DNA from 3 places in the Aeromicrobium sp. YIM 150415 genome. Region 3 is predicted to be linked to each of the others. Evidence: riboswitches for the same ligand, from Rfam matches in the RefSeq annotation. Region 3 holds a riboswitch; each other region holds the start of a gene.
What was found. Region 3 has a riboswitch for thiamine pyrophosphate ahead of thiM (hydroxyethylthiazole kinase). Riboswitches for the same ligand answer to the same signal wherever they lie in the genome.
Positions count from the first base shown of each region.

Region 1: it holds a riboswitch for thiamine pyrophosphate, as region 3 does, so the genes downstream of both, JL108_RS03010 (ECF transporter S component) here and thiM (hydroxyethylthiazole kinase) in region 3, are expected to answer to the same signal.
Region 2: it holds a riboswitch for thiamine pyrophosphate, as region 3 does, so the genes downstream of both, thiO (glycine oxidase ThiO) here and thiM (hydroxyethylthiazole kinase) in region 3, are expected to answer to the same signal.

Region 1 is NZ_JAERWM010000004.1:268,729-278,258, forward strand. It holds gene typA (translational GTPase TypA) at 1-365, shown strand, start outside; gene JL108_RS02990 (DUF86 domain-containing protein) at 392-748, opposite strand; gene JL108_RS02995 (nucleotidyltransferase family protein) at 738-1,043, opposite strand; gene JL108_RS03000 (energy-coupling factor transporter transmembrane protein EcfT) at 1,128-1,829, opposite strand; gene JL108_RS03005 (ABC transporter ATP-binding protein) at 1,996-3,369, opposite strand; gene JL108_RS03010 (ECF transporter S component) at 3,370-3,981, opposite strand; TPP riboswitch at 3,971-4,080, opposite strand; gene JL108_RS03015 (hypothetical protein) at 4,252-4,875, shown strand; gene JL108_RS03020 (ankyrin repeat domain-containing protein) at 4,891-5,268, opposite strand; gene JL108_RS03025 (GPP34 family phosphoprotein) at 5,324-5,986, shown strand; gene JL108_RS03030 (NUDIX hydrolase family protein) at 6,046-6,591, shown strand; gene JL108_RS03035 (MFS transporter) at 6,769-7,959, shown strand; gene JL108_RS03040 (heterodisulfide reductase-related iron-sulfur binding cluster) at 8,306-9,530, shown strand, end outside.
Region 2 is NZ_JAERWM010000037.1:32,464-41,993, forward strand. It holds gene JL108_RS19505 (alpha/beta fold hydrolase) at 1-196, shown strand, start outside; gene JL108_RS19510 (YchJ family metal-binding protein) at 193-516, opposite strand; gene JL108_RS19515 (thiazole synthase) at 513-1,283, opposite strand; gene thiS (sulfur carrier protein ThiS) at 1,285-1,536, opposite strand; gene thiO (glycine oxidase ThiO) at 1,533-2,660, opposite strand; TPP riboswitch at 2,651-2,753, opposite strand; gene thiE (thiamine phosphate synthase) at 2,766-3,449, shown strand; gene JL108_RS19535 (isoprenylcysteine carboxylmethyltransferase family protein) at 3,456-3,929, opposite strand; gene JL108_RS19540 (hypothetical protein) at 3,926-4,288, opposite strand; gene JL108_RS19545 (hypothetical protein) at 4,294-4,665, opposite strand; gene JL108_RS19550 (DUF2695 domain-containing protein) at 4,704-5,117, opposite strand; gene JL108_RS19555 (DinB family protein) at 5,224-5,748, shown strand; gene JL108_RS19560 (HNH endonuclease signature motif containing protein) at 5,817-7,031, opposite strand; gene JL108_RS19565 (VOC family protein) at 7,236-7,595, opposite strand; gene JL108_RS19570 (hypothetical protein) at 7,711-8,145, shown strand; gene JL108_RS19575 (multicopper oxidase family protein) at 8,154-9,530, shown strand, end outside.
Region 3 is NZ_JAERWM010000007.1:25,199-34,728, reverse strand. It holds gene ilvC (ketol-acid reductoisomerase) at 1-289, shown strand, start outside; gene JL108_RS05160 (PLP-dependent aminotransferase family protein) at 363-1,805, opposite strand; gene JL108_RS05155 (hypothetical protein) at 1,975-2,586, opposite strand; gene JL108_RS05150 (DUF6318 family protein) at 2,742-3,257, opposite strand; TPP riboswitch at 3,395-3,488, shown strand; gene thiM (hydroxyethylthiazole kinase) at 3,476-4,276, shown strand; gene thiE (thiamine phosphate synthase) at 4,273-4,884, shown strand; gene thiD (bifunctional hydroxymethylpyrimidine kinase/phosphomethylpyrimidine kinase) at 4,881-5,687, shown strand; gene JL108_RS05130 (TenA family protein) at 5,684-6,307, shown strand; gene JL108_RS05125 (O-methyltransferase) at 6,313-6,876, opposite strand; gene JL108_RS05120 (3-isopropylmalate dehydrogenase) at 7,375-8,430, shown strand; gene JL108_RS05115 (branched-chain amino acid aminotransferase) at 8,473-9,530, shown strand, end outside.

The DNA of each region.
Region 1 (9,530 bases), on a different contig from region 3:
CCGGCTCGCTGGTGGCTGACCGCGCGGGCGCGGCCTCGTCGTACGCGATGACCTCGCTGCAGGAGCGCGGCACGCTGTTCGTGGAGCCGGGCACCGAGGTCTACGAGGGCATGATCGTGGGCGAGAACTCCCGTGATGACGACATGGACGTCAACATCACCAAGGAGAAGAAGCAGACCAATATCCGCTCGGCGACCTCGGACAACTTCGAGAAGCTCATCCCGCCGAAGAAGCTGTCGCTGGAGCAGAGCCTGGAGTTCTGCCGCGAGGACGAGTGCGTCGAGATCACGCCACACAATGTGCGCATCCGCAAGGTCATCCTCAACGCTGGCGACCGCGCCCGCGCCTCCCGCAAGCGCGGCTAGGTACAGCTAGGACGTCACGTCCGCGATCATTCCAGTGTGGTTGGCGCTTCCTCCAACAGAGACTGCAGGAATCCGATCAGCTCGGGAACACGCGTGGTGACCGCGGACCACACGATCTCATAGTCGACGGTCCCGTACTCGTGGGCGATCACGTTGCGCATCCCGATGATCCGTCGGAGGTCGGGTATCCGCGTCGCCGTCTCCGGATCGATCTGACGGAGCCGATTCAACGCCTCGCCTAGGATCTCGAGCTGCCGTTCCACGGCGGAACGCAGCAACAGATCACTCAGGAACTCAGACTCCGTCCTACCCGCGACGAACGTACGGACCGCAGTGGCGGACTCGACGGCATCCCAGACGTGGGCCGGCGACTCACGCCGCATAGACGTCCTTCGCGGTCTCCAAGACGGAGGCCTTGAAGTACGGATTCCGTACGGAGCGAGCAACCACCAGATCAACCTCACGGCCGGTGATATCGACCAACTCCTCCCGTAGTCCGAAGTAGTCGCCGAACGCATCGCCCCGGCCGGGGAAGAAATCCACCAGGAAGTCGATGTCGCTGCGCGCTGGGTCGAAACGATCCGAGAGTGCCGACCCGAACAGTCGAAGTCGTCGCACCCCGTGGCGCTCACAGGCGCGCCTGATCGCCGCGAGGTCGAGAGGGGCGGCCGCACTCATGTTCCTAGTCTCCCACCATCGTCGTCCGCCGAACAGGTCTCATCCGGCGGGTGCGTTCTCGGCGTCTACCCGATGCCGGGGTGTCTACGAACCCAACGCGTAAAGCACGATCGGGAGGGCGCCGAGGACTGCTGCGAGGGTGAGGCCGGCGAGGTCGAGCCTGGTCCAGGTGGCGGGCTCAGCCCAGGTGCGGGTTCTCGCCGAGGCGAAGCCGCGGGCGTCCATCGCGATCGATGATGACGATGCGCCCCGCAGCGCCTGCGCCAACAGCGCGAAGCCCATCGAGCCGCTGTATCTCGTCATCGCGACCGGATTCCGTCCTGGGGCGACGCCGCGAGCGCGGCGGGTGCGCTCGAGATCGGTCCAGGTCTGCGCGAATCCGGCGAAGCGCTGGAGTGCCGCCGAGAACGCCGCCACTGGTCGGGCGGGCAGCCGCAGGGTCTGAGCGGCGTAGTCGCCGAGACGTCCCGGATCGAGGAAGCCGACCACCACCGAGCCGGGCCAGGCGAGCACGAGGATGCGCAGGCCCGCGACCACGGCGGTCTCGGTGTCCTGGCCTCCGAGGCGCCAGGTCGAGTAGACGATCGTCACCGCCGCGAAACCCGAGAACGCTAGACAGAGCAGCGGATATCGCCACGTCGGCAACAACAGGAGCGCCGCCACCGCGTAGGCCCCGACCGCGGTCAGCGCGATCGGCAGCGAGCGGATCGCGAACGAGCCGATCAGCGAGCAGGCGCCCACCGCCAGCAGCACCAGCGGGTTCACCCGCGTCACCCACGCCCTCATGACCCCCACCCCCGCGTCAGCGGACCGAAGATGTGACTCCGTGGCAGCGATAGCAACCACGGAATCCAATCGTCCGCAGCGAGCCGACGGAGGATGTGACTCGACGGTCGCGATAGGGACCACGGAGTCACATCCTGCGTCTCGGGGCGGGCATCGGCGAGGGCGATCACAGGACCACCTCCATGTCGCGGGGAGCATCTGGATCGTGGGTGGCGAGCGCGACCGCGGCGCCGGCGCGGGCGGCGGCCGTGTACCAGCCGGTCACCATCGCCCAGGTGTCGCGGTCCTGGCCGACCGTCGGCTCGTCGAGCGCCACCAGCCCGGGCCGGTGTGCGAGCGCGCTGATCATCGCCAGGCGTCGCTGCTCACCACCGGACAACCGATAGGGATGCGAGGGCCCGAGACGCGCCAATCCCACCAGCTCGAGCAGCGCGTCGACGTCGACCGATGCTCCCAGCGCCGTCGCCGTCCTCGAGATCTCCTCACGCACCGAGGTCGTCAAGAACCCGAGTTCCGGATTCTGCGGCACCCAGCCCATCCGCCGGGCCAGATCAGGTGAGCGGAGACGGCTGAGATCCGGCGCGATCGTTCCCGACCGTGGACGCACCAGTCCCGTCATCGCCACCAGCGCGGTCGACTTGCCAGAGCCGCTCGGGCCGGTCACCGCGAGGACCCGGCCCGGATCGACTCGCGCGTCGAAACCGCTCAACGCGGTCGAACGTCGCGATCCGCGGATCGTCCTGGTCACCAACTCGACCGTCAGATCACGGGCCACCACAGGATCGGGATCGGCGACCGGTTTCACCAGATCGAGCGGGACGTCGAAGGGATGGGGCGGCGGTGCCCCGGGCATCCAGAGCCCCGGCTGACCACCTGAGGCGAGGAACCCCTCCACCGTGCCGTCGAACGCGATCGTCCCACCGGGCGCGAGAGCGACCACGCGGTCCACGTGATCCAGCCACGGCTCGAAACGATGCTCCACCACGAGCAGAGTCCGGCCGCCGAGGGCACCGACGACCGCATCGCGTACCTGACTCGCCGTAGCGGCATCGAGCATCGACGTCGGTTCGTCGAGCAGGACGAGGTCCGGCTCGGTGGCGAGCACCCCGGCGAGCACGAGCCGCTGCTGCTCACCCCCGGACAACGCCGAGGCGAACCGATCCCGGTCGTATCCCAGCCCCACCGCCGCGAGCGCGGCATCGACCCGACGCCAGATCTCGTCGCGAGGCAGCCCCAGGTTCTCCGGCCCGAACGCGACATCGCGGCCGATCCGCTCGGCCACGATCGCATCCGCCGGATTCTGCAGGACGAGCCCGAGCCGTCCGTCGACCTCGACCTCGCCCGTCGCCTCTCCGGAGATCGTCGTGCCGAGGGCACCGGCGAGCGCGTGCAGGAGGGTCGACTTGCCGCTGCCGCTCGGCCCGACCACGAGCACACGCTCCCCCGCGCGGATGCTCAGCTCCACTCCGGCGATCGTCGCCCGCTTGCGCCCGACCGGGCGCCAGGAGAATCCGCGGAAGCGCGCGGCTCCGCGGCTCACCTAGACCTCGACGGTGTTCTCGCGTCCCGCGGCGAAGGAGTCGAGCACACCCGCCTTGGCGAACGCTCGCGTCAACGCCCAGCCGCCCACGCCGGCCACCAGGACGCCGGACGCGACGAAGAAGCCCAGGTGCGCGAGCTTGTAGCCGAAATCCCAGTCGGCGTAGTACGAGAACCACTCGTAGACCGCTTCGAAGGCCGCGGCCATCGCGCCGGCGAGGGCGGCGACCCCGATGCCGAACCGCCGGTAGAAGAACAGCAGGAAGACCAGCTCGGCGCCGAGCCCCTGGAAGAGACCGGAGGCGAAGACGCTGAACCCCCACTGCGTGCCGCCGACGATGATCGCGGACACGGCGGCCGCGATGAACTCGGTGGCGAAGGCGGCCCCGGGCTTACGGATGATCAGGCCGCCGACCACGCCCGCGAGCAGCCACACGCCGCCGAGGAATGCCGAGGAGGGCGGGAAGGCGAACAGCGCGACATTGCTGATCGGCTCGTAGAGCTTGCCCCAGGCCCAGAAGACGACACCGAAGGCGACGCCCAAGGTGGCGATGGTGACGAGATCGATGGTGCGGTACCGCAGATCGATCGATGAACGGGTTGCAGAACTCATCGTGACTCCCTTCGCCGGTGCTAACCGGAGCAGGTTCAAGGGTCTGCGGCTTCTCCGCACTCTCAGCGCCCTCTGCTTGGCGCTCCCCTGTCGTTGTGCCACCCACCGTACACCGGAAGCTCAGCGAGGCGGGGGCACCATCCGTCCGCGAGAACGACGAGGCCCCGGGGGGGTTCGCTGGCTGACGCCGCTACGCCGTTCGTCCCGGGGCTCTCTGTCTGAGTCGAAGTCTACGCTCCCGAGCAGACAGGACCAGCAGAGGAGATCACCGTGATCCGCGATCCATGGACGATCCACGCCCTGCTCTCACCTGCTCGGATGCATCCGTACCTCGCCGTCTCAGCCGGCGACTGGCCGAAGGCCCTGATCCTCTACGACTGGAACACCTCCATCAGCTCAGCCTTCTTCGAATCGCTCCACTACCTCGAGGTCGGACTCCGCAACGCGCTCGACCGGGCGGCAACGGAGCGGGTGGGGGACGACTGGCTGACGAGCGATCGGTCACGTCTCACGAAACGGTCCCGTGCGGTGGTCGCCATCGCCCGGAGCCGAGCGGGCGGGACCACCGCGTCTCACGGGAAGGTCGTGGCAGAGTTGCCCTTCGGCTTCTGGTGGTCCCTTCTCGCCGATGAGTACAACCGTCGCCTGTGGCAACCCGCTCTCCGCCATGCCTTCGACGGACCGGTCCGTCGCCGGAGACTGCACGCGGAACTGAATGAGATGCGACGACTGCGCAATCGAATCGCCCATCACGAGCCGATCCACGGACGCGACCTGGCTCAGGACCACGCTCGGCTACTCGACATCGCGCTGCGAATGGGCAGACCGCTCGGAGATCACATCGCCGAGACATCCCGCGTGCCTCGGCTCCTCGCGTCGAAGCCTGTCGCGTGACTCAGGGGCGCTGTGTCACTCCAACAGGTCGGGGCGGCCGAACATCTCGGCCGTAGCCCGCGCGGAGGGGGTCCCGGCGTCGAGGTCGGCGCCATGCTCTCGCAGCACCCGCACCACGTCGTCCTCGCCTTTGAAGATCGCCCCGGCAAGCGGGCTCTGTCCACGGTCGTTGAGCCGGTTCACATCGGCCCCGCGTTCGGCGAGCGCCGCCACCGCAGCCGGATGGCCGTGGTAGGCCGCGAGCATCAGCAGCGTGTTGCCGCTCGCATCGGTCAGATCGACCGGGGCACCGGCGTCGACATAGGCGGCCAACCGCTCGGCATCACCGGCACGCGCCTCATCGAACAGCTGGTGCGCGAGTTCGACGAGCTTCGGATCGGGTTCGGTGGCCATCGCGCCAGGATAACGACCCTCAGCGTGCCACGCGGGTTCGTCCTAGGCTCGGACCATGAGCATCGCGACCGATCTCGTGCTGGTGGCCACCGATCCGACCACCCACAAGCTGACGCTGAGCAGTGTCGACAACGACACGATCATCGGCGGGGCCCACCTCCTCGAGCTGGTCGCGGCACGGCGACTGGCTGTCGAGGGAACGGCCAAGAAGGTGCGCGTCCACGTGCTCGATGGCTCCCCCTATCCCGAGCCGGAAGTGGAGGATGCGCTCGCTCGCATGCGCGACGGCAAGACCCGCAAAGCGAGCGACGCCGTGAGCCGGCTCGGAAAGAACGGCGTCCAGAACGCCTATCGCCGCCTCGTCGGCGCCGGACAGGTCCGCGACCGGAAGGAGAGCATTCTCGGCTTCGGGCTGCGACGCTATGACGTGGTCGACATCGCCCGCCGCGAGGACCTCATCGCCCGCGTGCGAGGCACCCTCCTCCAGGGGTTGCCCGTCGACGCCACCTCCGGTCCGCTCATCGGCCTGCTCCAGGCGAGCGACCAGCTCAAGCTGGTGACCAGCCGCGAGGAGCGCAAACCCGCGAAGGCCGCCGCCAAAGCCGTCAGCGCCGGGGACTGGGCTAGCGCAGGCGTCAAGGATGCGATCGCGGAGACGCAGACGGCCCTCGCCGTCGCCGTCTTCACCCCCACGATCATCGCCACCACGAGCTCCTGAGGTCCGGATCACCGCCGCGTCACCGCTCCATCGGTGGACCCGTCCACCACAATGGGGACATGTCTTCGGTGCGTACCCCTGACCCGAATCCCGGCTGGCTGTCGGAGTTCCAGCTCGACGAGACGCGGTCGCGCGTCCCGATCCTGTACGTCGAGGCCGTGCCCGTGCGCGTGGACGCGCTCGGGCAGGTCGAGCACATCGGACTCCTGTTGCGGGGTTCGCCGCAGACCGGCGATATCGTCCACACCCTGGTCTCGGGGCGCGTGCTCCACGGTGAGTCCGTCCGCGGCGCCCTCATGCGCAATCTGGAGAAGGACCTCGGGCCCACCGCCTTCCCGCGCCTCCCAGCCACCATCACGCCCTTCACGGTCGCCGAGTACCTGCCCGTTCCCGGCGTGACCCCGATGTACGACCCCCGTCAGCACGCGGTCGCCCTGGCCTATGTCGTCCCCGTCACGGGTGAATGCGCCCCGCGGCAGGACGCGCTCGAGCTGTCCTGGCTGACGCCCGAGGACGCCGCGAGCCCTGCCGTGCTCGATCAGCTCGAGGGCGGCCGCGGGCACCTGTTGAAGCAGGCGCTCGCCCACCTCGGCGTGCCCGCGTGACGCTGGCGTACCGCCCCTCGTCGACGACGTCACCCGCCCAGCGGCGGTAGGTCATCAACCCCATCGGCGCCCGATGACGTTGATGCCGCACCTGTACCGAGGCCGAAAGGTTGATGACCTACCGCGTCCTCCGCAGGTCCGAGCGGCTGTCTCTGAAGCGCCTGCGACGATGAGGGGGTGACCCGTCGCCCCGTCAACCCCTGGCTGATGCTCATGGTCGGGATGGCCGGACAGTGGGCAGGCACGCTCGTCATCAGCACGCCACCGTTCCTCATTCCCTATCTCCACCTCTCTCAGGGCGTCAGCCTGGTGAGCGCCGGTGCGCTCGCCTCGGCCCCCGCCGTGGGCACGATGCTGACGCTCGTCGCCTGGGGTCTCGTCGTGGATCGCTATGGCGAGCGCCGCGCCATGCTGGCCGGTCTGAGCCTCGTGACGCTGGGTGCCGTCGGCACGACGACGACATCGTCGCTGGGCACCCTCTCCCTCTGGTTCTTCCTCTGCGGCGTCGGGGTCGCGAGCACCAATGCCGCCAGCGGCCGGCTCGTCGTCGGCTGGTTCCCGGCCCATCGACGAGGCCTGGCGATGGGCATCCGGCAGACCGCTCTCCCTCTCGGCGTCGGCTCTGCCGCGCTCATCATCCCCAACACCGTCGCGGGTGCCGGCCTGCGCGCCGCCTGCATCGTGGTGGCGGCGGTGTCGCTCCTCGCCACGCTCGCCGCACTGCTCATCGTGGATCCGCCGCGACCCCCGCGCCCGACGCCCGGGGCCGAGGCACGGGCCGCCAACCCGTACCGGCAGGATGCCGTGCTCCTGCGGATCCACCTCGCCTCGGCACTCCTGGTGATCCCCCAGTACGCGGTGTGGACCTTCCTCCTGCTGTGGCTGGTCGACGTGCACGACTGGTCGGTAGCGGCCGCCTCGATCCTCGTGGGAGCGACCCATGCCCTTTCGGCTGCGGGACGGATCGTCGCGGGCTGGTGGTCCGACCGGCTCGGATCGCGACTGCGCCCGCTGCGCTGGATCGCCGTCGCGGCCACTTTGGTCATGGTCGTGCTCGGCGTGGCGCAGTCCTCGCCCGTCGGCATCGTCGTCGCCGTGGTGGCGACGGTGGTCACGGTCTCCGACAACGGGCTGGCCTTCACCGCCGTCGCCGAACGAGCCGGGGCGTTCTGGTCCGGGCGCGCCTTCGGCCTGCAGAACACCGGTCAGTACCTCACGGCGGCCGCCGTGCCACCGCTGCTCGGGGTAGTAGTCACGCATGCGGGCTACGGGTGGGCCTTCGGCGGTGTGGCCGTGTTCGCGGCGGTGGCTGTGGCCCTCGTTCCGCGCGAGGAAGCCGCTCCCATGGCAGCCGGCCAGCAGAGATGAACATGCACGACAGGAGCATCCAGCCGATCGCCGCCCGCTCTGGGCTCACCTGATTACCCTCGGGTAACATCGACTCACGTCGACCATCGCATCGTGGTGTTTGGCTTGCCTTAGTGAGGCAGGTCGCTCAGGCGGCGCTAGTGTCGGCACCATCTGTACGGTCCGAACCGGAGGATCCCCATGAACGAGCGCCAGCGAGTGAGCGACCCGCATCTCCTCACGCCGGCACCGGCCTGTCGCTTCATCGATGAGGCGGTGGCGGCATGAGCGAGCGCAGCGAGCGAACAATGGGCTCCACCTCATGCCGGCACCGCCTATCGTGCGGTTTCCTTGAGGCGGTGGCGGCATGAGCACCCTCTCGATCGTCGCGGGTATCATCTCGCTCGCCGTCACCGCGGTCGCCGTCTACCTGGCCGTGGTGGGCATCCGCCAGATGCTGCGGATCATCCGCGCCGGGCAGCCGGCCGTCGGCCGCACCGATCAGCCCGCCAAGCGCATCGGCACCATGCTCAAGGAGACGGTGCTCCACACGCGCATGCTGCAGTGGACCTTCGTCGGCGTCATGCACTGGTTCGTGTTCGCCGGGTTCATCTACCTCAGCACCGCGGTGCTCAGCGGCTACTTCCAGGTCTGGGACCCCCACTTCCTGCTGCCGATCATCGGCACCTGGTACCCCTTCATCTGGCTGACCGATCTCCTCGCCTGGCTGACCGTCATCGGCATCGCGGCGCTCATCTACATCCGCCAGAAGAACCATCCGCGCAAGCTGGACCGCAAGAGCCGCTTCTTCGGCTCCACCTTCTGGCAGGCCTACTTCGTCGAGCTCATCATCCTCGGCGAAGGCCTGGCAGGTGTCTTCATCCGCGCCGCCGAGTACCGGCTGCTGCAGACCGAGGGCTCCGACCACGCCAACTTCGCGCACTTCCCGCTCACCGGCTGGATCGGCGAGACGCTCTTCGGAGGTCTGTCGGGCAGCGGCACCGAGACCCTGATCGTGCTGCTCGCGCTGTCCAAGGTGCTCATGGCGATGGTGTGGCTGGCGGTCATCTCCCGCAACATCTCGATGGGTGTCGCGTGGCACCGGTTCAGCGCCTGGTTCAACATCTACTTCAAGCGCGAGGTCGACGGCGGCACTGCCCTCGGCGGCCTCGTCCCGCTCTACCTCAACGGCGAGCGCCTCGACATGGAGAAGATGGAGGACCTCGAGGAGGAGGACTTCGAGAAGCTCGGCGTCGGCAAGGTCGAGGACTTCTCCTGGAAGGGCATCCTCGACTTCACCACCTGTACCGAGTGCGGCCGCTGCCAGAGCCAGTGCCCCGCCTGGAACACCGAGAAGCCGCTGTCGCCCAAGCTGCTCATGATGGGCCTGCGCGAGCACGCCTACGCCAAGGTGCCGCTGCTGGAGAAGGACGCCGACACCCTCACCGAGGACGAGAAGCGCGAGCTGGAGCGTCCGCTGATCGGCGACGAGGACCTCTTCGGCGTCATCGACCCCGATGTCCTGTGGTCCTGCACCAACTGTGGCGCCTGCGTCCAGCAGTGCCCCGTCGACATCGAGCACGTCGACCACA
Region 2 (9,530 bases), on a different contig from region 3:
TCGCCACGATGACATCGCCAGTCTCGACATCCCCACGACGGTCCTCGCCTGGGTAGACGATCCCTCGCACCCCGTCTCGACCGCCCGGATCTTGGTCGAGCTGCTGCCACGCGCGACCGTGGAGGTCGTGTCCACACCCGGCGAGGTGCTCCGATGGCCGGACAGGCTGCGCGACGACGTCGCACGTCTCTCCTAGGACGACCGCACCTCGCCGTCGAGGTACCGCCAGCGCCCCTCCTCCTTGGCGAAGCGCGACCGCTCGTGCAGGATCCCCAGCTCTCGCCCGACGAGGTACGTGGCGCGGAATTCGACGGTGCCCGTGGCATCGTCCGGTCCCCCTTCGACTGCCTCGACGATCTGCAGGCCTCGCCATCGCGGATTGTCCGAGAGATCGATCTCGGCCGGCCGGGTCGAGGAGTGCCAGCTGGCGAGCAGCCAGTCCGCATCGCCGCGCCGGAATGCCTCGAACCTCGACCGCATCAGCGCCTCGGCCGTCACGGGCCAGTCCCCCGTCACGAGACCCCGATCCTGCCCTCGTCCGGTGAGGACGCCTGCGCCAGCGAGCGCCGGGGAATGCGCCCCGCGCGATAGGCATCTCGTCCCGCCTGGACCGCGGCGCGCATCGAGCGGGCCATGAGCGGAGCATCGTGTGCGCGGGTCACCGCGCTGGCCAGCAGCACGGCATCGCATCCCAGCTCCATCGCGAGCGCGGCATCCGATGCGGTCCCCACGCCGGCATCGAGGACCACCGGCACGCGTGCGGCCTCGGCGATCATCGAGATGTTGTGCGGATTGAGGATTCCCAAGCCGGTGCCGATGGGAGCCCCTGCCGGCATGACTGCCGCGACGCCGACATCCTCGAGGCGCCGCGCGAGGATCGGGTCGTCGTTGGTGTAGGCGAACACCGAGAAGCCATCGGCCACGAGCTCGTCCGCGGCGGTGAGCAGCTCCACCGGATCAGGCAGCAGCGTGTCCTCGTCGGCCACGACCTCGAGCTTGATCCAATCGGTCTCCAACGCCTCTCTCGCCAGCTGCGCGGTCAACACGGCATCGCGCGCGGTGAAGCAGCCGGCGGTGTTGGGCAGCGCGTGGACGCCGAGACGTTCGAGCATGGCGAAGACCGAATTGCCGGCGGCGGCGTAACGACGGATCGCCACGGTGGTCACCTGGGTGCCGGAGGCGACGAGCGCCTCCTCGAGCGTGGCGAGCGAGGTCGCGCCCCCGGTGCCCATGATGAGACGGCTGTCGAGCCGCACTCCCGCGATGTCCAACGCGTCGACCATGTCAGCCTCCCTGAGTGGCCGTGACGACGTCGACTGCGACTCCGTCCGCGAGTACATGGTCGTGCCAGTCGCCGCGCGGGACGACCATGCCATCGACAGCGACGGCGACGCCGAGACGCCCACCGTCGACCGGCGCGCCGGCGGCGTCCAGCTCACGCTCGATATGCCGGGCGATGATCTCGCGCAACGTGCTGCCGGTGGATACGTCTGTCTCTTGCCCGTCGAGGACGATGGAGATCGTGCCGGCGGTCATGGTGCTCCTCCTGTGGTCGGGTCGGAACGGTGGAAGCGGTACGGGTCCAGCGCGGCGAGCATCCCGGGCTCCACCGGCAGCCGATCGACGAGATCGGCGGTCACCTCGCTGCCGAGCGGAGCGAGCAGGATCCCATGACGGAAGTAGCCGGTCGACACGACCAGGCCCGGGTCGAGTCGGCCGACGAGCGGAACATCGTCGGGAGTGCCCGGGCGTGCCCGTGTCATGGTCTCGACGAGACGGGTGTCGAGCACGCCCGGTACGAGGCGCCACGCGTCGTCGAGGAGGCGGTGCACGCCCTCCGCGCTCGGACGCGGGTCGTCATCCTCGCGGGTCGTGGCGCCGAGCACGAGACTCCCGTCGCGCCGCGGCACGAGATAGACCGATCGACCGCGGACGAGGCCGCGGACGGTTCGGGTCAGCAGTGGACGGGCGCCGCGGGACGGCTCGAGGCGGAGGATGTCGCCATAGACCGGCCGCAGCGGCAGGCGCGGAAGCTCGGGCAGAGAACCGAGACCGGTGCAGAGCACCACCTGGTCGCCACGATGCTCGGTGCCGTCGACGAGCCGCACACCCCTCGTCGCGCCGTCCTCACGGAGCAATCCGGCGACCTCGGAGCGGATGACACGATCGCCCAGCGCCTCGATCAGTGCCACGCACATCGCGCGCGGATCGATCTGGTGATCGTCCGGGAGACTGACTCCTCCGGCGATGCCGGGCGCCAGGGCGCCTTCGAGCCGCCGGGCCGCAAGGGAGGACACGCGAACCGCACGCAGACCGAGCGAGGCCTGGAGCGCGGTGAGCTCGTCGAGGGCGGCGCGGTCGGCGTGATCGGCTGCCACGACCAGGGTCTCGGTCGGCAGGTAGCCGACCTCCTCGGGCCGGCCCGGCACGAGACGCTCGACGAGGTCGGCATAGCGGCGCGCGGACTCGACCATGAGCGGATAGAGCGACGGCTGACCCCACACGACCTCCGAGGCCGGCGCGAGCATCCCGGCGGCGGCACGTGTAGCACCGGAGGCGGGAGCGGGGTCGCAGACCGTGACGTTCCAGCCGCGCTCGACGAGTCGCCAGGCGGTGGTGAGGCCGATGATCCCGGCCCCGGCGACGATGACGTCCGCCATGGTGTCCCTTCCTCCGGCGGCATGATCCGCATCAGGTCTGGCGGTCGGCACGTGGCCCTCTCAGCCCCCTCCGGGGCTCCCGCGAACACCACTAGCCTAGAGGACATGACCGATGCTCCTTCGTTCGCCGCTGCCTCGCCCGCCTCGCTCGGGGGCGCCGAACGACGTCGACGGCTGGCCGATGCGCGTCTCTATGTGTGCACGGATGCGCGGACAGGTGGGGATATCGCGGAGTTCGCGGGCGCCGCCTTCGACGGCGGGGTCGACATCATCCAGGTGAGAGACAAGACGATCGAGGCCGCGGACGAGATCGCGGCTCTCACTGCAGTGGCCGCAGTGGCCCGGCGTCATGAAACGATGTTCGCGGTCAACGACCGCGCGGACGTGGCCGCGCTCGTGGGGGCCGATATCTTCCACATCGGGCAGCGCGATCTCACCCCGGCTCAGGCACGTGGACTGCTGGGCCCCGATGTGGTGATCGGGCGGTCGACCCATGCGGTGGAACAGATCGACGCGGCCGAGGCCGATCCGGAGGTGGACTACTTCTGCGTCGGCCCGGTGTGGGAGACCCCCACCAAACCCGGCCGAGCCGCGGTCGGCCTCGATGTGCTCCGCTACGCGGCCGCGATGGCGACGAAACCGTGGTTCGCGATCGGCGGCATCGCCGCGGGCGAGCGGCTCGATGCGGTGCTCACCGCCGGCGCCGAACGGATCGTTGTGGTCCGCGCGATCACACAGGCCGCTGATCCCGCTGTCGCGGCACGCGGCCTGCGAGCGCGCCTGGGCTGAGGTGTCTCACCGGCCCTGGCCGCGCACCGAGCGCCGGTCCAGCCAGCGCGGCACTCGTCGGGCGTAGTGGTCGTAGTCGGTGCCGAACGCGGCACGGAGCGCCTTCTCCTCGACGGGGATCTGGCACCGATCGACGACGGCTATGTACAGGGCGAGAGGGACTCCGGCGGTCCACGATCGTCGCCCCACCGCGTGTGCGAGCAGAAGCCCTGCCATTCCCACGTACATGGGGTTGCGCGACCTCCGGTAGGGGCCGGTCTCGACCAATGCGGTCACTCGATCGACATCCACCGGGTTCACGGTGGTGCCTTCACGGCGGAACCTGGCCGCCGATCCTCCCAGCATCCATACGGATCCCACGGCCAGCGCCGCGGCACCGGTGAGAGACAGCGGCGTGGGGGCCGAACGTCTGGCGCACACGCTTTGAGCGACGGCCGCGACGCCGGTGAGCAGGAGAGGCGGGATTCGAGGCACGCTCATGGTCTCGCTCCCGGAACCGATCGCCATTGCAGAACGGCTGCGGCGCCGTCGAAGAGTGCCGTCGTCGCCAGCAGCGCGGTTCCCCAGCGCGAAGGGCGATGTCTGAGCATCAACGCGCAGGTGCCGACCCAGCCGACGTTCACGAGCGCCGCCCGTCGCAGGTCTCGTGCTGTCGGCCGGGTACGCGCGGAGGCCAGCAGCATCACGCCGGTGGCCCCCAGAGCGGCCCCCGCGGGCGCTCTCCATGACGATGCCGGGAGAACGAGCTCCGCGACCGAATCGCTGGCCGCGGTGACGGCTGCGGCGGCGAGGCAGCCGGCGCCGTCGGCGACGAGAACGGATCGCGCATCGAGGACCATCGCCCTCAGCCGATCTGACCCGTCACCTGCGAGCGGAGCGCGGCGACATCGCTTCCGTCCGCCCCGAAGCCGAGACTCATGATCTTCTTGCCATCGGAGGCCTGGCGGAGCGTCTTTCCGTCGACACGCAGGTCGGTCGGTGATGCAACGGCATAGCGCTTGAGGGTCATCCCGAGCGGGTTGCGGATCTGGATCTCGTTCGGCTCGACCTTGGCCATCGGGTTGACCAGCATCAGCACCCCGAGCGCGACGAGGATGCCACCCGCGGCGGTGCCGAGGCCCTGGCCGGTCAGGATCGAGGTCAGGGCGAGGAAGGCTCCGATCACCAGCTCGGCGATCGCGAGGCCACGGTGGTAACGAATCGTCATCGGCGTCATGGCGACACCTTACGTGGGCCCCGGCCGTCCACGACCAGCTATCTCGCGGCATCCCAGTTGGCGCATGGCTGGACCGATCCTCGGCGAACACCCGCGCACGGCGGCATCCGTGCAGGAGGCTCCGCGTCGACCCATGTGTCGTAGCCGTCCGATCCCGGCTGCCAGTATCCGCCGGTCCACAGCCTCGACGCGGGGTGGAAGGCGTTCATGAACATCTCGCAATCGCAGCAGCACGCGCCCAGCACGGAGAGCCGCTGCAGTAATGCCGTGGCGCGCGGCGCGGCGTGATCGCGATACGCCATCGCGAAGCGGTGGGTGTTGTCGCAACCGAACTCGGCAAACTGCCGATCGACGTAGCACACCAGACACTCCCCCGGCTTCGGCGTCAGTAGTGCGTGCGAGCTCTCCAGCAGGATCTGCTCGGCTTCGTTCTCGATGAGTTCTCTGTCCATGTCGGCACCGTCCCAGAGAGGCCCGACATTCCGTGTCGCCCGGATGCCGGGTATCCACAGGGCGAATCAGCGATCAGTCGGGCGAGCACCCTTAGGATGAGGCAGCATGTCGACCGCCCCGTTCCCCGAACCCGGCTCCACCGATGATCTGCGTGGCCTGTTGCTCGACTATCTCGATTACTACCGAGCCGTCATCACGGACAAACTCGACGGACTCGGACCCGATCAACTCGTCAGCACGAACGTGCCTTCTGGGTGGACGCCTGCAGGACTGGTCAATCACCTGGTCCATGCGGAGCGGCGATGGCTGGTCTGGGGATTCCTGGCCGAGCCCGTCGACGATCCCTGGCGCGACATGGCGCCTTCGGGCGGATGGGTGACTCTCGAAACCCGGTACGACGAGCTCGAGAGGGCGCTTCTCGACGCCGGACGTCGTACGCGGGCCATCGTCGAGGAGCACGATCTCACCGAGACCGCTGGCGTCGGCGGCCGGTTCCCGGACCACGCGTCGGCACCACAGTTGCAATGGATACTGCTGCATCTGGTCCAGGAGTATGCCCGGCACGCCGGGCATCTGGACATCGCACGTGAGGTGCTCGACGGCCACGGCGGCGCCGTCACCGACCCATAGGGGCACCACCTGGGACTTCGGGAGGGCGAAGGCGTCACCTGACGAACCCCGTGGGTGAGGCCGACGGTTCAGCCGGCTCGTGGAAGACGGGTAGCTGGTGGGTGTGTGGGGAGGCGTCGCTTGTGGTGGCGTGGGTCGGCGCCGGGTAGGAGGCGGCCTTGGCGGTCGGTGAACTCGTGGGTCGTGGGGTCGATGACGAGTGTTCCGGCATGAACCGCCCGATGGCATCTGGGACAGAGACCGATCAGGTTGGCCAGGTCGGTGGGTCCACCGCGGGACCACCAGATGATGTGATGGATATGCACCACGGGCGCCCGACATCCCGGGGACGCGCACTCGTGTCCTTGTCGGGCGAGGACCGCAGTCCGTTGCCTGGGCGTCGCCAACCGGCTACTGCGCCCGACGTCCAGGACTCCGTCCTTACCCCCGACTGCGACTGGGGTGATGTCGGCTTCGCAGATCATCTCCTGCAGCTGCCGGATACCGATGGTCCCGAACCCCACCAACTCCCCAGACCCGGCATCGTTCATCAGGGTGCTGGCGTCGATCGTCAGGGCCAGGTGCGGACGCACCCCCTTGTCCCCGGGAAGACCACCCTCCAACACCGAGTCGAGGAGTCGTTCCAGCCCGTCGACTCGCCGCTGGGCGCTCGTGCGCGGATCATCCGCGCCCTGGGGCGCCGACAGCGACTGCAACAACGTGGTGAGTTTCGCGCCGGTGGTCGAATTGAGGAACCCGTTGATGTGAACACCGTCAGGGACGGGGTTCACCTGGATATCCTCACGGGCCATGCCATCGATCCACGCCTGATCCAGTTCATCGGGATACACCGCGTCCCGCAGCCTACGGACCACTTCACGTAGAGCGGCAGGCTCAGCGGCGGACGCCACATCGAGAAGTTCAGGGAGCAGGTCACGGGTGTGTCCCGGGCCGACATGCGTGACCGCATACGACAGGTGCTTCACATGCTCCAACGACACCCCACCCGCAGAAGCCAGTTCCGCGGCCTCGGGGATCTGCTTCAGCGTCACCCCAGACCTGACCAACTCACTCGCCCGACGCGAACTCACCCGCAACTGATCACGCAACCACGCCTTCACCGTCGAGTAACCCTCACCCTCGTGCTCCAGGGTCTCGGACATCTCAGCAGTCAGTTGAGCCTGGGCGGCATCGATCGCATTGCTCGCCTCTTCCAACGCCCGCAACGCATCGGTCGAAGGCGCGAACGCCTCCAACAACGCCGCGGTGTCCCGCAGCCGCTGCGCCAGATCCCCCGAACTCATACACCTATAATATCGAACAAGCGTTCGAACATCAAGAGGTGGTGGCAGACTTTTTCGTTGGCCTGCCAGGGTACGGAAGATGTGACTCCCTGGTAGTCATAGCAACCGCCGAGGCACATCCTTCGTCACCACCAGACGAGGCGGCCGCATCGTGAAGCGGCTCATAGATGGCCTCACCACGAACGCGGCGTTCAGCGAACAGACCTATGACTCGGCGAATACACCCAGCCGATTCCCACTCGGATCGACGAACTCGAACCGGCGCCCGCCCGGAAAGTCATAGGGTCCCGCCGCGATCATCCCGCCTGCATTCCGGACCGCCTCGACCGTGGCGTCCAGATCCTCCGAGAACAACAGCACGAGGGGACCGTCGCCGCCAGATGCCGAGCCAGCGGCCAGACCCCCGATCTCGCCCTCACCGTCCGGTGATCTGATCCCGCTGTACGCCGGGCCGTAGTCGTTGAACTCCCACCCGAAAGCCGCCGTGTAGAAGTCGCGAGCCGCGGCGAGATCGGTGACCCCGAACTCGATATAGCTGATCACATGATGCTTGGGTCCGGGCATAGCGCGACGCTACTGACCTTTGCCTCTGATCGCCACCTCACACGGCGACCCCACACAGCAACTTGACCCGGCACGTAATTGCTGGACACCACCCCGCCAGGGCACGGTGATCGACATGACTGACAACTCCCGCTCTGCCGCGACGGTGGAGCCGAGCGCGCCGCGCCCATCGAGCTTCGGACGTGTCATGCAGGCGATACTCGTGGTCGTCGCGCTGCTCCAGGTCATCCTGGTAGCCACGCAGGCGATGCTGGCCGGTATCGGGCTCGATGGCCGAGCCATCGGTGCAGACTTGCACGAGAGCAACTCGACCGTCGTCGCGATCGTCGGCGTCGTCCAGGTGATCGCCGCGGTGCTGTGGTGGCGCCCTGGCCGTGGGCGTGGGGCGGCGCCCCTGCTCGCCGCCGGACTGCTCCTGGCGGTGATGGCTCAGATGGTCGCCGGACAGAACAGTGTCCTGGCCGTGCACATTCCGCTCGGTATCGGGATCCTGCTCGGCAGCATCTGGCTGCTGCGGATCGCCCTGCGCCGGCAACCCAGCAGCACGTGAGGCCTCCGATGGGCATCCCAGCGGACGCGAGCCCGGCACGTGCAGCCATCGGACGGCGGTCCTTCCTGCGGCTCTCACTCGGTTCCGTCGCCGCCGTCACCCTCGCCGGATGCGGCTTGCTCGGCTCCCGCGACGACCTCAACACCGTCGGCACGATCACCTTCGACGAGCCGCTGAGCATCCCACCACTGCTCGAGGCGACATCGGCGGGAGGGCACCGCGTGTACGAACTGGTGACGCGGTCGGGCCGGTCGGTCATCCTCGACGGCGCCGAGACCCCGACCTGGGGAATCAATGGGCCGTTCCTCGGCCCCACGCTGCGTGCGCATCGCGGCGACACGATCCGGATCGACGTGCGCAACGAGCTGGACGAGGCGACGACGCTGCATTGGCACGGCATGCACCTTCCTGCCTCCGCCGACGGCGGCCCGCACCAGACGATCTCGCCCGGAGGGTCCTGGTCGCCCACCTGGACCGTCGACCAGCCGGCAGCGACGCTCTGGTATCACCCGCATCCGCACGGCGAGTCCGAGCGCCACACGTATCGCGGTCTCGCCGGGATGTTCATCCTGACCGACGACGTGGAGGCAGGGCTCGACCTCCCCCGCGACTACGGCGTCGACGACATCCCGGTCATCGTGCAGGACAAGACCTTCGACAGCCGGGGGCGATTCTCCGACGGAGACGACCAGTACGTCGGCAGCCTCGGCGACACCGTACTCGTCAACGGGACGGCCAACGCGTTCTTCGAGGTCACCGCCGAACACACCCGACTCCGCCTGCTCAACGCCTCCACGGCCCGCAGCTACGCTTTCGGCTTCTCCGATGGCCGAGATTTCGCGTTGATCGCGACCGATGGCGGCCTCCTCGAGGCACCCGTCGAGCTGTCCAGCATCCTCCTCACGCCTGGAGAACGCGCCGAGATCGTGGTGACGATGTCGGGGACGGATGACACGGTCACACTTCGCTCCTACCCGCAGGACCTCGGCGTCTCCGGCGGCCGAGCCCGAGGCGCGGGAGCCGACGATGAGCTGGACATCCTCCTGCTGACCACGGCGACCGATCTCGCACCCCGTCCCCGGATCCCCTCCCAGCTGGCCCAACTGGACGACATCTCACCGACCGACGACACCGCGACGCGGACGTTCGAGCTAGGCAATGACCGCATCAACGGGCAGCAGATGGACATGGCCCGCATCGACGAGGTGATCCCGGTCGGGACGACCGAAGTCTGGGAAGTGGTCAACACGCACTCACAACCCCATAACTTCCACATCCACGACGTCCAGTTCCGGGTCGTGAGCATCGACGGTCAGTCACCGCCGCCCGAGCTGCGCGGCCGCAAGGACACGGTGTACACGCCTCCCGGGTCGCGCATCCGATTG
Region 3 (9,530 bases):
GCAGCGCTGGAGCGTCTCGGACACCGCCGAGTACGGCGACTACGTCTCCGGGCCGCGGATCATCGACTCCTCGGTCAAGGACCGGATGAAGGAAGTCCTGTCCGAGATCCAGGACGGTTCGTTCGCCAAGCGCTTCATCGACGACCAGGACAACGGAGCCAAGGAGTTCAACGAGCTGCGCGAGAAGGAGGCCGGCCACTCGATCGAGGCGACCGGCAAGGAGCTGCGGGCGCACTTCGCCTGGCAGCAGGTCGATGACGACTACACCGAGGGCACTGCCGCGCGCTGACCCTCGCTGTCACCACTGAGCGTGGTGCCCGGCCGCATCCTCGGATGCGCCTGGGCACCACGCTCGATGTGTTTCAGGTGATGATGTCGATGGTCCGTGGATCGCGGACCGCGTGCGCGTCCGGCGGGCCGAGGTCGCTCCACGCCCGGCCGAGACGCTCGATCGCTCGCTCCATGGTCTCCGGCGGCTGTGTGTAGGGGATACGGATCCACTGCTCGCCCGCGTGGGGCTGCGCGCCGAAGAAGCGTGGCCCCGGCGTCAGGAGGAGACCATGTTCCTCGGCAGCGAGGGCGAGGGCGCTTGCCCTGCGCCCGGGCAGCCGAGCCCATAAGGTCAGCCCTCCCGCCGGAATATCGATCCTCCAGTCGGGGAGTCGATCGGCGATCATCGCGGAGGTCGCATCGCGCGTCCGTCGCGCGGTGTCGAGGTGGGGTGAGCGGTCCAGCAGTCCCGCGGCGACGGCCTCGGCGACGATGAGCTGATCGAATGCCGATGCGCCCAGATCCTGGTGCAGGCGGGCTTGGACCAGGCCCGGGACTGCCGAGCGGGGCGCGCGGATCCACCCGACGCGCAGCCCGCCCCATATCGACTTCGACGCCGAGCCGATGGTGAAGGTATCGGAGCACCAGGTGGCCAGATGGGGGAGGGAGTCGCCGTCGAGTCGCAGGTCCCGGGTGGTCTCGTCGATGATCGTGGCGACCTCATGGCGGCGCAGCGTCGCGCCGACCCGGGCTCGCCGCTCGGCGTCCATCACCGCCCCGGTCGGATTGTGGAAGTCGGGGATCAGATAGGCGACCTGTGCGGAAGGTGCGGCGCGTTCGATATCGGCGAGGGGCCAGGGGTCGTCACCGATGGGCAGCGGGACGAGGCGTGCTCCGGCTCCGCCGAAGGCGTCGAAGGCATGCGGATAACTGCAGGCCTCTGTCAGCGCGCGGCCCCCGGGCCGGCAGAGGGTGCGAGTCAGGAGCGCGAGCGCTCCCTGGGCGCCGGTGGTCACGATGATCTGCTCGGGTTCGGTGGCCAGACCGTGTTCGGTGTAACGCTGCGCGAGTCGTTCGCGCAGGAGCGGCAGTCCGTCGGGGAGGTAGCCGTGGGTCGCCATCAGGCTGGGGAGTCCCTCGGTGGCGCGGTGCACGAGATGCGCGAGCTCGGGCGGTGCTGGCATCGCGGCTGTGGTGAGGGCGATGTCGTCGGGGTCGGCGGACCTGGCGAGCAGGCTCGTCGCGTTCTGTTCGGTGAGCGGGAGCCGGATGACGGTTCCGGAGCCCTGTCGCGCGCTCGCGAGTCCCCGGTCGCGCAGGACGCCGTAGGCACGCGTCGCGGTGGTGCGGCTGATGCCCGCCGCGTCGGCCAGCGTGCGTTCGCTGGGCAGCCGGGTGCCGTCGGGAATGCGACCGTCCATGACGGCCGCGGAGATGGCGGAGGCCCAGGCCCGGTAGGCGGGGCCTCCGCGTCCATGGGCCGACGGGTCCACCACGGCCACCAGGCTCGTAGCGCTCAGCTGGTGAGAGCTCATGACGCCACTCTGCGATAATTGGCTATCGAATACAAGGCCACTGGCTGCCAGGATCGGGGCATGTTCTGGGTGATTCTGGGAAGTGGACTGCTTCTGGTGGCCGTGGTGGGTACCGTGCGCGATCTGCTCCGCGACGGGTACCGGCGGGAAAGGACCCGCTGACACACGTTCACGGCCGGACGAGCACGGGTTCGGCGGCGCGCACGGTGACGGTCGTGGGAGGTCCCGAGGCGACGATGAGACCGTCGAGGCGGGTCCACGACCCGTCGTCCACTGCGTAGTCGACCTGGTATCCGGCGTCCAGGCGCACATCGATCGAGGCGGCGGTCCTGGTGTAGCGGTGCGTCACCGTGAGGTCGGGATAGGGAGTGCCCGGGTGTGAGGTGGTCTGCTGAGTGCCGTCTCCGTGATGCCATGTGAACGACACCGGGGTCGCACGGATCCGCACGGCGACGCCGAGGATGTCGACGGTCTGGTCGACCTCGGGGGCTGTGGTGTACAGATTGGTCGGCAGGTTGACGAGGGTGGTGTCCCGTGGTTCGACGGCGACGCTGAGCGGGGGCAGGTCGATCTCGCGGACGGCTCGTTCGATCTCCTCCGGCGATGGAGGCTCCGGCGTCGATCCCTGTGGAGGGTCCTCGGGGCCGGCGGTGTCCGGGGGAGGCGGGGAACACAGGAATCCGATGAGACTGCTCGGGGGACAGCGGCGCTGGATCTCGTCTTGTATGCGTTCTCGCGTGGTCGGAGGCCGGGCCTCCGGCGCCCCACCCGGCCCCGCCACCGGCCCAGGAACAACCCCCGGGCGCGGGGACCCTCGCTCGCGCCTTACTTCCTCGCCCGACACTACAACCCCCGGTTTTTCTGGGCTTGGGTCCACTCCGATACTCGTGCCCGGCGCTAACCCAAGAATCGTCACCAAGGTAAGCGCGACCGCGATCATTTTGTCTCTCCAAGACCAAATTGAGTAACAACCCAGTCCTGGTGGTAACTCAACTCGAACGAGATCGTGTCTTTGGTGGCTGAGGTGGTGCGTGGAGCGGAATCCGCGGACGTTCGATGTTGGCCTTCTGTTAAGGTTGTTTGTAGCGTCACGTACTGTTTCGAGTAGCCTTCTTCGTAGTCGATTGTTGTTGCATCTATGACGAACTTGCTCTCGCGGAAGTACCCGCCATCGTCATAGGTAGACCGGTATAAGTCCACATACTTTTGACACCCGCTACAGTCCGCTGAGGACAAGCTCCGGAGTAAGTCAGTATCTCCGGTCGACGACGCATAGTTCAGCACCTCGATGTAGTGGCGGGCGAAGGCCTCGGCGCCGGCAGGGGAGTCGTCACCGGCCAGCTCCGGCATCGCGGGCGCGGTGATCTCCGGCGACGGCGAGACCGACTCCTCGGGCGGGTCGGGGTCACCCGAACACCCCATGAGCGTCATAGCCAGCACCGGCAGGACCATCCGCCGCATCTCATCACCCCCGAAGTCGATGACACGAAAGTAGTGGTGAACGGTCCGTTTGTCACCTGCCGTCGGATCGCCGTGTGGACAACCCTGGCCGCGATGGTTCCGCGGAGGCTGCTACGGTCGGGCACGACACGACCACGCCGGGGTGCCCATGAGGGCTGAGAACACACCCGCCGAACCTGATCCGGTTAACACCGGCGCTAGGGAGCCGTATGACGTCCGATCTGTCCGTCGACGCCGTCGTCGACACCGCCCGTGCGGTGCGCGAGCGCACTCCGCTCGTGCAGTGCATCACCAACTACGTCTCGATGGACGTCGCTGCCAATCTGCTCAACGCCGCACACGCCTCCCCGGCGATGGTGCACGACGTGAACGAGGCCGCCGAGATGGCCACGATCGCCTCGGCGGTCACCGTGAACATCGGCACCCTGAGCCCGCCTTGGGTCGAGGGGATGCACGCTGCCGCGAGCACGGCGCACGATCGCGGCATACCGTGGATCCTCGACCCGGTCGCGGTCGGCGCCACCGCCTACCGTCGCGAGACGGTCACCGCGTTGCTCGCCCATCGCCCCACCGTCATTCGTGCCAACGCCAGTGAGATCCTCGCCATCGCGACCTCCCGAGGCGCCGGTCGCGGTGTCGACAGCACCGACGACTCCATCGCCATCCGCCACGAGGCGGAGAAGCTCGCTGGAGCGCTCGGATCGGTCGTCGTGGTCAGCGGCGCCACCGATGTCGTCACCGACGGTGAACGCACGGCGCTCGTCGAGGGCGGCGATCCGCGGATGCCGCTGATCTCAGCCCTCGGCTGTGCGGCGTCGGCTTTGGTCGCGGCGACCTGCGCGTGTGCGCCCGATCCCTGGGTGGGCGCCGTCACCGCGATGGCGGCACTGGCCGACGCGGGCGAGGTCGCGGGCCGTTCGGCCTCAGGCCCCGGCACGCTCCGCCCGGCGCTGCTGGACGCTCTCTATCTGCAGCAGCCCGACGATCTGCGAAAGGTCGTCCGACGATGAACTTCACTCATGGCGTGTATCTGGTGACCGAACCGGTCGACGGGATCACGGACATCGCCGTCGCCGCGTCGCGAGGCGGACTCGACCTGATCCAGGTCCGTGACAAGACGGCCTCCACCGCGCAGCTCGTCGAGATCGCCGGGATGATCCGGTCCAGGGCGGGCGTGCCGGTCATCGTGAACGACGATCTCGATGCAGCCGCGAAGGTCGACGGTATCCACGTCGGCGTCGAGGACATTCCGCCGGCGCGAGCACGAGAGGCCCTTGGGGCCGAGGCGATCATCGGTTGGTCCGTCAACGACATCGCGCAGCTCGACGACGTCGAGCAGGTCCGCGCGTGCGACTACCTGGCCGTCAGTCCCGTGTGGGCGACGCCGACCAAACCCGATCACGAGGCACCGCTCGGGCTCGAGGGTGTGCGGGCGATCGCGGGACGGTCGCCGGTGCCCGTGGTCGCGATCGGGGGCATCGACGTCGAGCGTGCGGCGGAGGCGATGGCGGCAGGCGCGGACGCCGTGGCGGTGGTCTCGGCCGTCACCCGGGCGTCCGATCCGCACCAGGCCGTACGAGCTCTCGGCGCCGCTGTGAGCCGAGGGAGGGTCCGATGAGCGAACCGGTCATGTTGACGATCGCCGGGTCCGATCCGTCCGGCGGGGCCGGTGTGCAGGCCGACCTCAAGACCGCGACGGCTCTCGGGGTCTACGGCGCGAGCGTCCTCACGGCGCTGACGGCGCAGAACACCACCGGCGTCCGCGGCATCCACCCGGTCCCCGCGCGGTTCGTCGGTGAGCAGCTCGACGCCGTGCTGGAGGATCTGGACGTACGGGCGGTCAAGATCGGCATGCTCGGCGATGCCGACGTGATCGAGGCGATCGCTTCGCGGCTGCGGGAGCGCCCCGAGATCCCGTTGGTGCTCGACCCCGTCATGGTCGCCACCTCGGGGGATCGGCTGATCCCCGAGACCGCGGTCGCGGGGATCGTCGAGTCGCTGCTGCCGATCACCGACCTGGCGACTCCGAACCTGCCTGAGACGGCGGTGCTCGCCGGTCTCGATGTCCGTTCGCCCGATGATTTCGAGGCCGCCGGCCGAGCCGTGTTGGCCCGCGGCGCGCGGAACGTCCTCGTCAAGGGCGGGCATCTCGACGGCGATGAGGTGATCGACGTGCTCGTCTCGGCGGACGGCGCGGGTCGCCTGATCAACGCGCGGATCGAGACCCCCAACACCCACGGCACCGGATGCACCCTGTCCGCGGCGGTCGCGGCGCGGCTGGCGCTCGGTGATCTGATGGCCGACGCGGTGGTGACCGCGCGCGCGTATCTTCAGCGTGCGCTCATCGCCTCGGTCGATCGCCGGATCGGCGCCGGACACGGGCCCGTGGACCATCTGGTCGACCTGAGGGGTGAGGGATGAGCTTCAGCGAACGCGCGTGGCACGAGGTCGCCGACGTGGTCGCGCAGATCATGGACCATCCCTTCGTCCGCGGTCTCGCCGACGGCACACTGCCGTCCGCGACCTTCGAGCGCTACCTGCGCGATGACGCGCACTATCTCGATCGATACGGACGGGTGCTGGCGACGCTCGCGGCGCGCGCCCCGATGACTGCCGATGTCGGGGTGATGGCGGAGTTCGCCGCCGGAGCGGCGGTGGCCGAGCGTGAGCTGCACGAGACGGTGGTGGGCACTGCGTTGGCCACATCGCCGCCGAGTGCGGCCTGCGACGCCTACACCGGCTTCCTCATCTCGACGGTGACGCGGCAACCCGCGAGCGTCGGGCTTGCGGCGGTTCTCCCGTGCTTCCGCGTCTACGCGCACGTGGGGGAGACGCTCGCCGCCGCGGCACATCCGGACCATCCGTACCTGCCGTGGCTCGAGCAGTACGGCGATCCCGGCTTCGCGGAGGCGACACGGCGCTGCGAGGCCATCGCCGACCGGTGGGCCGAGCTCGATCCCTCGACGATCCCGGACATGCACGACGCGTACAGCCGGGCGACGCGCTACGAGCTCGCGTTCTGGGAGAGTGCCTGGCGCTGACCGCTTCAGCGGCGGGTGGCGATGATGAGGCTCGCGTCGGGGTCGATGAGCATCTCGACGGCGGCGAAACGCTCGTCGGTAAGCCATTGCTCGCGGATGGAGTCGACCTGCCCATCGACGATGGGAGGCCAGAAGGAGGACGGCACGAAGTCATCGAGCACGGCGATGCCGCCGGCCTCCAGCATGTCGGCGAGGACGTCGATATCGGCCATGACATCGCGGACGTCGACGAACAGCAGAGAGAACGGCGTGAACTCCTCCAGCGCCGACCAGTCACCGGCGAGGACCCGGACGTTCTCGGCGTCGCCGAAGATCTCCTGGACGTCCTCGGCGAGATCGGGATCGAGCTCGGCGCTGACGATCGAAGCCTCCTTCGGCGCACCGCTGTGCAGCCAAGCCGAGCCCACACCGCATCCGGTACCCAGCTCCGCCAGGGTTCCGCTGCGGGAGGCCGCGAGCGCGGCGAGGAGGCGTCCGGTCTCGTGGCGCGTGGACGTGATGAACCCCCGTCGCCGGGACAGGTCCAGGGTCCGGGCGACGAGATCGGGGACATCGGTGGGTGCGCTCACTCGCTCAGTGTGGCACGGACACCGCATCTGTCCGCCGGAGCGGACCGGCTCGTGAGACACGCGGCACAGTGTCTCGCGAAATGCTTCACAAAGCCGAACGTGACAGTTAGAGTGTGAACATGCGGAAGCAGCTCGTACTCATCGCTTGCCGCGGCAGGACCTCTTAGGGCCACACCTGCCGCGGAGTTTCGGCGTTGGCCCGGCGACTCCGCAGCAGATGTCCTGACCATGACCTGGTCTCCTCCTCTGTCAGAGCTCGACCACCTTCGAGCATGTGGCCTGGCGAGTCGCCGGATCGATCCGGATCCCGCTGACTCCCAGCACCCATCCACTCTCTTCGAAGGACACGTCATCATGAACCAGCCATTGATCGAATGGGGACCGGCTCACCTGCGCGACGAGGACGTCGCCGAGGTCAATGACCGCCCCGACGATAACTGATCACCAGGTGAGATACCGGTTTCACATCATGAGACCGGCTCCCGTAGGATCACGCCCATGACCACGTTCTCGCTCGCTGTCGTGCCCGGCGACGGCATCGGCCCCGAAGTCACTGCCCAAGCACTGCGCGTGCTCGACGTCATCGCCGAGCACCACGATGTCGCCTTCACCTCGACCGAGTACGACCTCGGCGCGCGGCGGTGGCATGCGACGGGCGAGACCTTGCCCGATGCGGTGCTGCAGGAGATCCGTCAGCACGACGCCATCCTGCTGGGTGCGGTCGGCGATCCATCGGTGCCGTCGGGCGTCCTCGAGCGCGGTCTGCTGCTCCGGCTGCGTTTCGAGCTCGACCACTACGTCAACCTGCGGCCGAGCAAGCTGTTCCCCGGTGTGCCCACGCCCCTGGGCGATCCGGGCGAGATCGACTTCATCGTCGTCCGCGAGGGCACCGAGGGTCCGTATGTCGGCAACGGCGGAGCGATCCGCGTCGGCACGCCGCAGGAGGTCGCCACCGAGGTCAGCCTCAACACGGCCTTCGGCGTCGAACGGGTCGTCCGCGATGCCTTCGAGCGCGCCCAGGCGCGCCCGCGCAAGAAGCTCACGCTCGTGCACAAGAACAACGTGCTCGTGCATGCCGGTCATCTCTGGTCGCGCACCGTCGAGAAGGTCGCCGCCGAGTACCCCGAGATCACGGTGGACTACCTCCACGTCGATGCCGCCACGATCTTCCTCACCACCGATCCCGGGCGCTTCGACGTCATCGTCACCGACAACCTCTTCGGCGACATCCTGACCGATCTGGCCGCTGCCGTCACCGGTGGCATCGGCCTCGCGGCCAGCGGTAACGTCAACCCCGATCGCACGGCTCCCAGCATGTTCGAGCCCGTCCACGGCTCGGCCCCCGATATCGCGGGCCAGGGCAAGGCCGACCCCACGGCGGCGATCCTCTCGGCGGCGCTCCTGCTGGACCACCTCGGCCTGCCCGAGGCGGCGGCAGCCGTGACGGCCGCGGTCGAGGCCGATATCGCCGAGCGCAGTGGCACTCGCGGCACCGAGGAGGTGGGAGAGGCCATCGCGTCACGCGTGGCCGCAGCGGTATCGGTGGTCGCCTGACCCCGTACCGTTCGACCACCAGAAAGCAGTACCGTGACCTCTATGACCTCGCCCACGTTCGTCCCCCGCATCGAGCTCTCCGATCACGCGCGCGGGGAAGCCGAACGTGTCGGCATCCTTGCCAACCCCGGATTCGGCAACCACTTCACCGATCACATGTTCCTGGCCGAGTGGACCCCGGCCGAGGACTGGCACGACCCCCGCGTCGTGCCCTACGGGCCCTTGCAGCTCGATCCCGCCACCGCCGTCCTGCACTACGCCCAGGAGATCTTCGAAGGTCTCAAGGCCTACAGCCACGCCGACGGGTCGGTGTGGCTGTTCCGCCCCGAGGCCAATGGCGAGCGCCTCCAACGGTCGGCGCACCGGCTCGCGCTGCCCGAGCTCCCGCTCGACTGGTTCCTCGGCTCGATCCGCGCGTTGGTCGAGACCGATCGCGCATGGGTGCCGTCGGGAGAGGAGAAGAGCCTCTACCTGCGTCCGTTCATGTTCGCCTCGGAGGTCTTCCTCGGGGTGCGGCCCAGCCAGCACGTCACCTACTCGGTGATCGCCTCGCCGGCGGGCGCCTACTTCACCGGAGGCATCAAGCCCGTCTCGATCTGGCTCTCCGAGGAGTTCAGCCGCGCCGGCGTGGGCGGAACCGGCGCCGCCAAGTGCGGTGGCAACTATGCCGCCAGCCTCTTGCCCCAGCAGGAGGCCGCCGCCCACGGATGCGCTCAGGTCGCCTTCCTCGATGCCGTCGAACATCGCTGGATCGAGGAGCTCGGCGGCATGAACCTGTACTTCGTGCACGCCGATGGTTCGATCGTCACCCCGGAGCTGAACGGCTCGATCCTCGAGGGCGTGACCCGCGACTCGATCCTGCAGCTCGCCCGCGACCTCGGGCACGAGGTCGTCGAGCGCAAGGTCAGCATCGACGAATGGCGTGAGGGCGTCGCCGACGGCACGATCACCGAGGTCTTCGCCTGCGGCACCGCCGCGGTCATCACCCCCGTGGGCACCCTGAAGTGGAACGGCGGCGAGGTCACCTCCGGGGACGGCGAACTCGGCAAGGTGACGGGGGCGATCCGCCAGGCCCTGGTGGATATCCAGTACGGCCGCGC